Regions from separate parts of the Arthrobacter sp. Y3221048 genome, predicted to be linked through region 3. Evidence: predicted binding sites of a transcription regulator. Region 3 holds the regulator's gene; each other region holds the start of a gene.
What was found. The regulator Rex, encoded in region 3, represses fermentation and respiration genes when NADH is low (regulators of the CRP and FNR family bind a similar motif). The targets are predictions, from matches to a motif close to CTTGTGAANNNNTTCACAAG.
Positions count from the first base shown of each region.

Region 1: a site for Rex is predicted at 1,755-1,774, ahead of benA (benzoate 1,2-dioxygenase large subunit). Genes of this name have one in related genera too.
Region 2: a site for Rex is predicted at 2,262-2,281, ahead of AC5RVS_RS12965 (glyceraldehyde-3-phosphate dehydrogenase). Genes of this name have one in related genera too.

Region 1 is NZ_JBNHHX010000001.1:893,875-897,831, forward strand. Features, by position in the region: gene AC5RVS_RS04230 (benzoate/H(+) symporter BenE family transporter) at 1-544, opposite strand, end outside; gene catA (catechol 1,2-dioxygenase) at 656-1,540, opposite strand; gene benA (benzoate 1,2-dioxygenase large subunit) at 1,871-3,253, shown strand; gene benB (benzoate 1,2-dioxygenase small subunit) at 3,290-3,826, shown strand; gene benC (benzoate 1,2-dioxygenase electron transfer component BenC) at 3,948-3,957, shown strand, end outside.
Region 2 is NZ_JBNHHX010000004.1:91,553-95,509, reverse strand. Features, by position in the region: gene AC5RVS_RS12975 (glycerophosphodiester phosphodiesterase) at 1-70, opposite strand, end outside; gene AC5RVS_RS12970 (L,D-transpeptidase family protein) at 635-2,170, shown strand; gene AC5RVS_RS12965 (glyceraldehyde-3-phosphate dehydrogenase) at 2,528-3,957, shown strand, end outside.
Region 3 is NZ_JBNHHX010000002.1:359,009-362,965, forward strand. Features, by position in the region: gene AC5RVS_RS06285 (helix-turn-helix domain-containing protein) at 1-86, shown strand, start outside; gene AC5RVS_RS06290 (30S ribosomal protein bS22) at 246-344, shown strand; gene AC5RVS_RS06295 (HAD family hydrolase) at 474-1,292, opposite strand; gene AC5RVS_RS06300 (glutaredoxin family protein) at 1,369-1,629, shown strand; gene AC5RVS_RS06305 (redox-sensing transcriptional repressor Rex) at 1,796-2,473, shown strand; gene AC5RVS_RS06310 (hypothetical protein) at 2,536-3,336, opposite strand; gene AC5RVS_RS06315 (histidine phosphatase family protein) at 3,622-3,957, shown strand, end outside.

The DNA of each region.
Region 1 (3,957 bases), on a different contig from region 3:
GGGTCGAAGCAACGATGTCTGTGCCGAACCTCAGGAACACGGCGGCAACCATCGCCATGACGATCTGCATCGGGGCCGCAGCCATGATCCTGCGAACCACGCCAGTGGTGCCCAGCGCGAGGATAAGCACACCTGAGGTGAAAAACGCCCCAACCACCTCCGCAAAGGACAGGTGCTGAAGTGACGGGCCTAGGAGCACCGTGCCGGGGATGGACCAGGCGAAACCCAAGGGCTGGCGGTAGAGGAGTGACATGATTAGGGTCGCTGCGCCGCCGGAGAAAAGGATGCCAAACACCCAGGATGCGAGTTGCCCCTGGGTGAGTCCCCCCGCGGCGCCGACGGCCAGGGTGACCGCGATGGGCCCGGAGGCTGTGAAGATGAGCCCGATTAGCCCGTTAACGGCGTAGGGCACGCACACGTCGCGGAGGACCTGGCGAGGCCCTGCCGGGCGGAACTCCGGACGTTCCAGCAGAGGCTGGGGCGCCGGCGCCGCAGCGTGTGCCACATACGTCGTTAAGGGCGGGTTACGGCGGAATCGGGGCATTCTGGCTCCTGGCGGCATGGGCAAAAAAGACAGGCGCCCCAGAGTTTTGCATCCCCAGAGCGCCTTCGGTGCAGGGGCCATGGCCCCTGCACCGGTAATGAGCGGTGCTTGTTACTTGGTCTGGCCTTCCTTGGCGAGGACGTAGTCATAGACGACTTCCTCGCCAGTGCCGCCGTCCGTACGCGGCTGGGGGTCGAGCATCAGCTCAGGCTTGACTGCCGAAGCGATGTCGTCGGCATTGTGGGGGTCCCCGGGGAAGTACAGCTGCTGGGTGACAGACTGGAAGCCGGGCGCCGAAACCTTAATGTGGATGTGGGCTGGGCGCCATGCGTGCCAGCCTGCTGCACTGATCAGCTGACCGCAGGCCCCGTCCGTAGGGATTTGGTAAGGCGCAGGGCGCATCGTGTTGATTTCGAAGCGGCCATCGTCATCTGCCTTGACCGTGGCGCGGAAAAGCCACTCAGGCAGGCCCGGGGCGTACTGGGAGTAGAACCCGGCCGCGTCAGCGTGCCAGATCTCCACCTGCGCATTCCGGATGGGGTTGCCGTCCGTGTCTGTGAAGCGGCCGCTGAAGCGTAACGGGGTGCCCTCCTCATCGTCGCGCATCTGGACGGTGGCCGGAGATTCGAGTTCCGGGGAGCCGGGCACGTAGTAGGGGCCTTCGATGGTGCCCACGGTGCCGGGACGGTCCTGTGAATTGACGTCCTCCACAGTGTGCTCGAGCCACACGTCGAGGAACAGGGGCCACTCCCCGTCCGTGCCCACCTTGATCAGCCAAGCTTTGAGCGCGTTGTACTCCTCATAGGTGACCTGGTGCTCGATGACGATGTCGTTGGCGGCCCTGATCAGCGCCCCCGCCAGGAGGCTCACTCTTTCCTTCGGCACCTCCAGCTGCGCGAGCTTGCCTGAGGTGGCGAAGCGCTCGGTCGCCTTTGAGCCGGCCTCAACGGCAGTTCCCTCGTTCTCATTACGGGTATCCGCTTGGGTCTCAGTCATGGTGGTATTCACCTTCCTCATCAGATAGGGGACAGGAAGGGTTCCTGCACCCGCCGCGTAGCGCAGGCGGAGCATGCACCTGCGGCGACGCGGCATCACGTGACGTCTGTCTCATCGTAGGCTTGGCATAAGGACGCTACAAATATTGATTTGGGTAGTTTTTTGTCATTATCGATACATAAATGCACCCTTGGTCGACCCTAGGTGTTTGCCTGATGTGAGGACAGTCACGAGCCGCAAGAATTGGCTGACAACGTCCGCCGCAGGCGCCTCAGCCTCGCCCCGGATCTCCGCCCATCCGTCCAGCACTCTCCAATGGAGGAGCACGCCATGACCGAGAACCTGACCCATGTCCGCGAGGTCCTTGCCGACGCTGTAATCGACGACCGTGAGAACGGCGTCATCCGGGCCAAGCGCGAAATCTTCACTGACCAGGACATTTTTGAACTGGAAATGAAACACATCTTCGAGGGGAACTGGGTTTACCTTGCCCACGAGTCCCAGATTCCCAACGTGGGGGACTACTTCACCACCTACATCGGTCGCACTCCCGTGGTGATTACCCGTGACAAGGACGAAAACCTCAACTGCATCGTTAACGCCTGTTCGCACCGCGGTGCGATGCTGTGCCGCCGCAAGACGGACAACCGCACCACGTTTACCTGCCCGTTCCACGGCTGGACGTTTAAGAACTCCGGGGAGTTGCTGAAGGTAAAAGACTCGCGCAATGCCGGCTACCCGGAGACCTTCAATAAAGAAGGCTCCCACGATCTCACCAAAGTCGCCCGCTTCGAGTCCTACCGCGGCTTCCTCTTCGGCTCCTTGAAAGCTGACGTCCTCCCGCTCGAAGAGCACTTGGGCGACGCCACCAAAGTAATCGACTCCATCGTGGACCAGTCCCCGGAGGGCCTGGAGGTGCTGCGCGGGTCGTCCACCTACACCTATGACGGCAACTGGAAGGTGCAGGCGGAGAACGGGGCCGACGGTTACCACGTCACAGCCGTGCACTGGAACTACGCTGCCACCACCGCCCGCCGCAGCGCCGGCGACTCCGCCAACAAGACCAAGGCCATGGACGCCGGCAAATGGGGCAAGGTCAAGGGCGGTTTCTATTCCTACGACCACGGCCACCTGCTGCTCTGGCAGGAATGGACCAACCCGGAGGATCGCCCGCTCTGGGACCGTCGCGACGAGCTGTGCGCGAAGTACGGCGAGGAGATGGCCAACTTCATGATCAACATCTCCCGGAACCTCTGCCTGTACCCGAATGTTTACATCATGGACCAGTTCTCCTCGCAGATCCGCCACTTCCGCCCCATCTCGGCGGACCAGACCGAGGTAACGATCTACTGCATAGCCCCCAAGGGCGAATCCCAAGAGAACCGGTCCAAGCGCATCCGCCAGTACGAGGACTTCTTCAACGCCACCGGCATGGCCACTCCCGACGACCTTGAGGAATTCAGGTCCTGCAACAAGACCTACTGGGCCACTGCAGCACCTTGGAACGACATGACCCGTGGCTCCACCCATGAGATCGCCGGCCCCGACGAACAGGCGCGGGCGCTGGGCATGTCCAGGGTGATCGCCTCCGGCGTGCGCACAGAGGATGAAGGACTGTACCCGATCCAGCACGGGTACTGGAAGGAAGTCATGGACCGGGCCCTGAAAGAGGAGGAGCGCTCCGCCCTGGACGCAGTTCCCGTCACCGCCTGACCAGCCCACGTGGAGCCAGAAAGAGTGGATAACACTATGACCAACCCGACCCAAACCGCCACGGCACTCAAGACCGCCGAGGAGATTGCCACGCTCGAAACCGTCCGGGCCTTCCTGTACAAGGAAGCACGCCTGCTGGATGACCGCCAGTTCGACGAGTGGCTCGAGTGCTACCACCCGGACTCCGAATTCTGGATGCCTGCGTGGGACGTCGACGACCGGCTCACCCAGGATCCGCAGAACGAAATCTCCCTTATCTATTACGACAACCGCGGCGGTATCGAGGACCGCGTGTTCCGGATCAAGACGGACCGGTCCTCTGCCACCTCACTGCCGGAGCCGCGCACCGGCCACAACATCACTGATATCGAAATCCTGGAGCACGACCGCGGCCGGGTGCAGGTGCGCTTCAACTGGTTCACCCTGTACTTCCGCTACAACACAACGGATACGTACTTCGGAACCAGCTACTACACGATCGATCTCTGTGCCGAGGAGCCAGTGATTCTGAAGAAGAAGGTCGTCCTGAAGAACGACTACATCCACCACGTGGTGGATGTCTACATGATCTGAGGGCCGCGCCGGTGCCGGTACCGGCCGGGCGCCGGCCCCGACCGGTTCGCAAGCTGTGCCCAACGTTCACACAACAACTTTCCCGGGTAGCGACGACGCGCCCGCTCAGACAGGAGGAATCATGGGCCACG
Region 2 (3,957 bases), on a different contig from region 3:
GTCTTTCGGGAGCAGCGCAGGCGGTCAGAGCCAACAACAAACCTGCGAGACATGCGATCACTCGTTTCACCCGTTGAGTCTAAGGTGCGTCCGACTATGCCCATGAATGAAACAGCCTCGCCGCGGGGGAATGGCGAGTCCATTCATGCCGCCTAACATTCCGCGGGCCTTAGACGACAGTGGTCGATACAGTCTCAGCTGGTTCCATCGCCAGCCTGCATCTCTCGCCGGGGGAACTATGAACCGCCCTTCGCTTACGCCTTCTACGCTGCGCTCCATGTTGCGCGTTGGCCTGACAACAGCAGTCCTCACGACGCTGCTCGCCTCGACTCTGCCAGCCTTCGCTTCCAGCGAGGCGGCACCGGTCAGCCAATCTTCCCAAGCGCCCGTTCCCGCTGATCCAACACCGGACAGCATGCCGAACAATGGCGAAAGCCCCGTCCCGACCGAGGCCCCGGTCGGCGAAACAACTCAGGAACCCCAGCCGACACCAACCGACGCTGTTTCTTTACCTTCGACTCCCGCGGTCCCATCCAGCGGCACGTCCGAGGAGCCAAACGTTCCCGCAACCCCGACACTGTCGGTGCTGCCCACAGAACCGGAGAAGGCACCAGGGGAGCGTTCTAATGCGCTCGTGCAGCAGAGCGCCCCCCAGGAAGCTCCCGAGACAGATGAGACGCTGGCAGAGCCACCGCATGTAGCGGCAGGGCAGAAGACAATCGCCGCGAAGGCCATGGCCTTAAAGCTCAGCCCGGTCAATGACTTCCGTTGCACGCTCAAGGACAACGGCTGTGTCCGCACCTACACGGACAGCGGCGGGACGGCGCGGATTGGTATCTACTGGTCGGCGGCTACGGGCGCTTTCGCCGTGGATCTCAAACATGCGATCTACAAGACTTTCCAAGCTGCCAAGTACGAAAACGGCAAGTACGGCTATCCCATCGCAGACATGAAGGTCGCCTCCGACAAGAGCGCCTCGCAGCGATTCCAGGGAGGCACCATCAGCTACACGCCTCCGCACATTGTCGCCGGCAAAAAGGCCATCGAAGCCAAAGCAAAATTACTCAAGCTGATTGCGGTCAACGATCTCAACTGCCGCCTGGTGGACAACGGGTGCGTCCGTACCTACAAGCCGTCCTCGAAGAGTGCCAAGCGGATCGGCATCTACTGGAGTGCGAAAACCGGTGCTCGAAGCATGGACCTTCAGCACCAAATCTTTAAGAAGTTCAAGACTTCAGGATATGAACGCGGGACCTTGGGCTACCCGACGGCCGACATGAAGTGCGGCCTCAAGTCCAAGGGATGTGTCCAGCTCTTCCAAAAGGGGACGATCGCGTACTCGCCCTCTACGGGCGCCAGGATTCTCACTGCACAGATGAATTACAGCTGGAAGGCCCGCGGTAGCCAGAACGGCACGTTGGGCTACCCCTTGCAGGACGCCGTGAAGCGCAGCGGCAAGACCACGCAGGTTTTCCAGGGCGGCTCCCTGGTGGCGGCTCGGGTGGGCGCCGTGATGTACCCGAAGAATGAGTGCTGGGCGATCGGCGCGAACAAGACCCGCTACGCGCATGGCTGGGCCAACCGCATTTCCTTCACCATCGCGGAGAAGTACGGAACCTCCAAGGCCAGCTTCATCAACTGCGTGCGGGTTGGCTCCGTCTACAAGCAGGAATGGAAAACGGGCAAGGCGACCGTGGGACTCAAGGGGTTCAAACGCCCGGGAGTGGCATCCGGGCACACCCAGTACCGCTGGTCCCCGCAGGGCAGTTTCACTGTCCATGAAGCATTCGGTGAGGGTAACCCCGGCACGGACCTCAAGTACAAGAAGCTGAACAAGCGGTCCAGATGGTCCGGTACGCTCGGCTCCTCCTACAACAAGTACTACGAAGCCGGTTCTGTGGGTTATGAACGGTGGCCGGACGAGAACATGTGGTTTTTCATGCGCCTGCCGACCGGGGACTACCGCCAAGGCGCTGTGATCGACTACAACCGCGGGCCGGGGCAAACTATCAGGCAGGGAGCGGGATTCGCCATTTTCCTGCACGCCAACCCCGTTCCGACGGCGGGTTGCATCGCACTGGACCTCAAGAACGTGGTCCGGTACCTCAAGACCGCGGACCCCGGGGACAGAATCATCATGGGCGTCCGGCAGGACATCTTCAAAGCCTGATCCTTCGAACGGCCGACGGCGGCGCGTCCCTGAGCGGGGAGCACCGCCGTCGGCGTGAGGCGGCGGACCCAGCCGGCCGGCAATCCCCAACCCTGTGAGGCAGTTCACGTGTAACGGTGCGTACGTGCTCCGCGTAGTCTCTAGAATGGATAACGGATAGGCGTGAGCCGCCGCCGATCGAAAGTCGGCGACGGGAACGGGCAGATCCACAAAGCTTCCCGCCGGCACTTGGCGGTGGCGTGCCGCGTGGCCGGACAGACTGTCGGGCCAACCGGCGTCGTCGTGAAAATCCACGGCGGTGACAACCGGGCTCGAGGGAGAGCCCGGCTGATGTAGGAAGGTAATTCTGTGAACCAGATGTCAGAGTCGGCCCTGGATACGTGGACCAACCGCGAGGCACTTGCCGAAGCGATGATCCCGATGATCGGGCGCTTGTACCGCGAAAACAACGTAGTCACCTCCATCCACGGGCGCAGCCTGATCAACCAGTCCGTGGTGGGCATCCTGAAGGCGCACCGCTTTGCCCGCCAGATTGATGACACCGAACTGCCGCTGGAAGAGACCTTCCCCGTGCTGCAGGCGATGAGCGAGCTGGACCTCGGCGCAGGTTCCGTGGATTTGGCCCGCCTGCTGGTGAAGTTCAAGAACGAGGGTGACGGCGCCGAGCTGAAGGACTTCGTGCGCACCGAGCTGGCCGATATCGTCGGCAAGCGCGGCGCCGACGAGCGCACCAGCACCGACGTTGTGCTCTACGGCTTCGGCCGCATCGGCCGTCTGCTGGCCCGGATCCTGGTGGGCCACTCCGGCGGCGGCCACGGCCTGCGCCTGCGCGCCGTCGTAGTCCGCAAGGGCAGCGACGACGACCTGGTCAAGCGCGCCAGCCTGCTGCGCCGCGACTCGGTGCACGGCCCCTTTGAGGGCACGATCTCCGTGGATAAAGACAACAACACCATCCAGGCCAACGGCACCCTGATCCAGTTCATCTACTCCAACGACCCGGCGTCCGTCGACTACACCCAGTACGGCATCAAGGACGCCATTGTCGTGGACAACACGGGCAAGTGGCGCGACGAGGCCGGGCTGTCCCAGCACCTGCAGTGCCCCGGCGTCTCCCGCGTGCTCCTCACCGCTCCGGGCAAGGGCAGCCTGAAGAACATCGTCCACGGCGTGAACCACTCGGACATTACCGACGAGGACAAGATCGTCTCCGCCGCCTCCTGCACCACCAACGCCATCACCCCGGTCCTCAAGGCTCTGAACGATAAGTTCGGCATTGCCCACGGCCACGTGGAAACGGTGCACTCCTACACCAATGACCAGAACCTGATCGACAACTTCCACAAGGGTTCCCGCCGCGGCCGCTCCGCCGCGCTGAACATGGTGCTGACCGAGACCGGTGCAGCCAAGGCAGTGGCCAAGGCCCTGCCGGAGCTGGAAGGCAAGCTCACCGGCAACGCCATCCGCGTCCCCACCCCGGACGTTTCCATGGCCATCCTGAACCTGAACCTGGAACACGACGCCACCAAGGAAAGCCTGAACGAGTACCTGCGCGGCATGTCGCTGAACTCGGACCTGCGCAAGCAGATCGACTACATCGACTCTCCCGAGGTCGTCTCCACCGATTTCGTCGGTTCCCGCCGTGCGGGGATCGTGGACGGCCTGGCCACGATTGCCAGCGGCAAGAACGCCGTGCTCTACGTCTGGTACGACAACGAATTCGGCTACAGCTGCCAGGTGGTCCGCGTGCTCGAGGAGATTGCCGGCGTCAACCCGAAGATCTTCCCGGC
Region 3 (3,957 bases):
TCGGACGTTCCTACCGGGTGCCCGAATCAGCCGTGGAGGAGTACCTGCGCGGCGCCGTGATCGACCGGGAGACCGGGACCGCCTGACGCTCCGGTGCGGGCCTGCTGCTAGCCGGCGGTCAATGCCGGGGGCGCAGAGGCGGTACCCTGTTAAGGAACGTTTTACGTCATCGTCGAAAACCGTGAGTTGGCGTGTGCCCCGCCGGGCGCCGGCAGCTTGCGAAACTATCAGTGAATGAGGGACTCGTGGGTTCAGTTATTAAGAAGCGCCGCAAGCGTATGGCCAAGAAGAAGCACCGTAAGCTGCTTCGCAAGACCCGTCACCAGCGCCGCAACAAGAAGTAGGACCGACAACCGGTTCCCAAGCTTCCAAGGTCCGCCAGGAAACTGGCGGGCCTTGTGCCGTTAACCGGCCCGTTCATGCCGTTCGGGCGGGTTGGGCGTGGGTTGGGGCGGGACGGGCTGTGCCGGCCGTTACGCCGCCGGCCGGCGGAACCAATTGACGCCGCGCCAGAGCCCGTAGGCCGCGCCGGCCCCCGTGGCGGCCTTCAGGCCCACCGTGGCCGCCCGCCGGCCGCTCCTGAAGTCATAGACCGGCCAGTTGTTCTGCCGGGCGTGCCGGCGCAGCCTCATGTCCGGGTTGATGGCCACCGGGTTGCCCACCAGGGTCAGCAGCGGGACGTCGTTGTATGAGTCGCTGTAGGCCCAGCAGCGCCCCAGGTCCAGGCCCTGGCGGATGGCCAGCTCCTCGACCGCAACAGCCTTGGCCGGCCCGTGCAGGATGTCCCCGATGAGCCGTCCGGTGTAGGCACCGTCTTCGATTTCGCCCACCGTGCCCAAGGCGCCGGTCAGGCCAAGCCGGTCCGCGATGACGGCGGCCACTTCAACCGGCGTGGCCGTCACCAGCCAGACCTTGCGGCCCACCCGCAGGTGCTGGTCCGCCAGCGCCCTGGTTCCGGGCCAGATCTTGGAGGCGATGACTTCGTCGTAGACCTCGTCGCCCAGTTGTTTGACGTCGTCGCTCATCAGGCCGGTGGCCAGGGCCAGCGCCGTGTCACGGATGGACTGGATGTCCTTGAGGTTTTCTCCCCGCATCAGGAAGCGGGCCTGTTTGAAGCCGAAGCCGGCAGCGTCGCGCATCCGGAAGGCGCCGCGCTGGTACATCTTGCGGGCCACGTGGAACAGGCTGGCCCCGCGCATCAGGGTGTTGTCGACGTCGAAAAATGCCGCTTCCGTCCCCGGGTCGGCGGAGACCGAGGCGCGCTGTGCATGGCCGGCGGCGGTCTTGGGCATGCTTCGAGTCTAACGAGGCGCCGGGAATTGTCCGGGAATTGTCCGTTCACCGCCGGTGGCGGCTACCGTGGAAGGCATGAGTGGATCCGACGCCGGCCGCGCACACGAACTGGTGCTGCTGACCAAACCCGGCTGCCATCTGTGCCAGGCGGCACGGGAGACTGTCGGGAGTGTTGCGGGGGAGCTCGGTCTCGCCTGGGAGGAGAAGAACATCCTCGAGGACCCCGAGCTGGAGCGGCGCTTCGCCGAAGAAATCCCCGTGGTCATGATCGACGGCGTCCAGCGGGACTTCTGGCACATTGATCCGGACCGGCTGCGACGGCTGCTCACACAGTAGTTCGAGGCCGACAGGCCCGCGTCATCGGAGTTGGAGAGCGGCGCGGGGCAGCTTAATCTTGGGGGGACACTAGCCTGCGGTTGGACAGCCGCCGGCGGCACCCAGGACCCGGACCGGCTGGACACAGCAGGATCGGAGCCCCGCAGCAGGCATCGGAGCGACAACAGTGACCCACCTCCCGGATACCGAGGCGGCCAGGCCATCCGGCAACGAGATCCCGCCGGCCGCCCTCGCACGCCTGACCATCTACCTCCGGGCCCTGAATTCGCTGGTGTCTGAAGGCACGGAACGCATATCGTCCGAGCAATTGGCCGAATCCGCCGGCGTCAGCCCGCCCACCCTGCGCAAGGACCTCTCCTACCTCGGCTCGTTCGGCACCCGCGGCGTGGGCTACGACGTACGGCTGGTCGGCCAGGAGATTGCCGCGGCTCTGGGGCTCACCCAGGACTGGAAAGTGGCGATCGTCGGCATCGGCAACCTGGGCAGGGCGTTGGCCGGCTACTCCGGATTTACCACCAAGGGCTTCGGGGTCGTGGCGCTCTTCGACGCAGACCCGCAGGTTGTCGGGTCGGAGGTCGCTGGGATGCGCGTCAGCCCGATCGCTGACCTGGAACCCGTCCTGCGGCAAACCGGAGCCAACATGGCGGTCCTGGCCGTGCCAGCGGGCGCGGCGCAGGGACTCTGCGACCGGCTCGTCGAAGCCGGCGTGACGAGCATTCTCAGCTTTGCGCCCGCGGTGCTGCAGGTCCCGCCATCCGTGCAGCTGCGCAAGGTGGACATGGCCACCGAACTGCAGATCCTGGCCTACCACGCGCAACGGGCGCAGGCGACGGAGCATAGCTGAGCAGCGGCGCCCCGCCGCTTGGCGGACGTCAAGCGGCCGTCAAACGGCCGGAACCGCTCTGCTCAGCGGCCGTAGATGCCGAACTTGTGCGCTTTGGTGGCCTGGAAGAACCTGTTCGACGCCGGCATGAACAGCAGCACGATCGCCGCGATGCCCAGCAGCACCGACAAGGTGCCGAACCAGATGTTGAAAAGTCCGAACAGCGACAGCGCAGCGAATACCGTGCCGGTGATCCTGGCCCAGTTCTTGCCTGCCTTCACGCCGAAGGCCACCATCAGGTACAGCCCGACGGCGATCACCGCGGTGATGACGATAAACACTCCTGCAGTGCCGCTCATCATCTCCGCCAGCTCCGCGTCGGTGAACTGGCCGCCCTGCTCGCCCAGGGCTTCGCGGACCGCCGGGTCGTTGAGCACCATCGCCATGGTGCCGTCCAGGTTCGCCAGTTCGGTCAGCATTTCGATGGCGGTCAGCACGGCGGCAGCGATGATCAGCCAGAAGGCGATCATGACTTCGCGCGGCGCCGTGGGCTTGGCGGTGGCCTGCGCCTGCCCGCCGGGGTAGCCGTACTGGCCGGGCACGGCGCTCTGGTAGCCGTAAGGCTGCTGCCCGTACTGCTGACCGTACGGGGACTGGCCCTGCCCGTAGGGCTGCTGTCCGGGCTGTCCGTACTGCGGCGGGTTCTGCCCGTACTGTCCGTACTGGGGGGCGTTTTGCCCGTACGGAGGCTGATCCGAGCCGGGCTGCTGGGGCGCGTTCTGGCCGTACTGCGGCAGGTTCTGCCCGTACCGGGGCTGCTCCTGGCCTCCGGGCCGGCCTTCCCCGTCACCGGGCTGGTTCGGTTCGTTTTCTGGGGTGCTCATGGCCGGTTCCTTTTCATCTCATCCACACGGGTCGCACGTCTGCGCCGGCCAGCCTGCGCGCCGGCCGCAGAGGTGCTTGGCAGCTGTTAATGCAACACTACAATGCAGGCCTGCGCCGTGTCGGTCGGCCTGAAGGATGATTTTCAGCCTCGCGGCCCGCCTCGGCCCGCCCCGCGGCCCCGCCCCGCGGCCAGCCCCCGCCAGCCAAGCCGCCGGAGGTGCACGCCCGCCGGCGGTATGCCGGGGCTTTTGGGCAAACACCGGCGGTTTGAGACACTTGTACGCATGCCCGAAGCTATCGTCCACCTGCTCCGCCACGGCGAGGTCCACAACCCCGACCGCGTGCTTTACGGCAGGCTGCCGAGCTTCAGGCTGTCCGCCCTGGGCCAGGAAATGGCCGAGTGCGCCGCGGGCTACTTTTCCGGGCGCCGCGACGACGGCGCCACCATCAGTTACCTGGTGGCCTCGCCGCTGACCCGCGCACAGGAAACCGCCGCCCCGACCGCCAAGGCGCTCGGCCTCGAGATCGTTACCGACGAGCGGATCATCGAAGCCGAGAACCACTTCGAGGGCTTGGCGGACATCCGCTCGCACCTGAACCAGCCCCGGCACTGGCCGCAC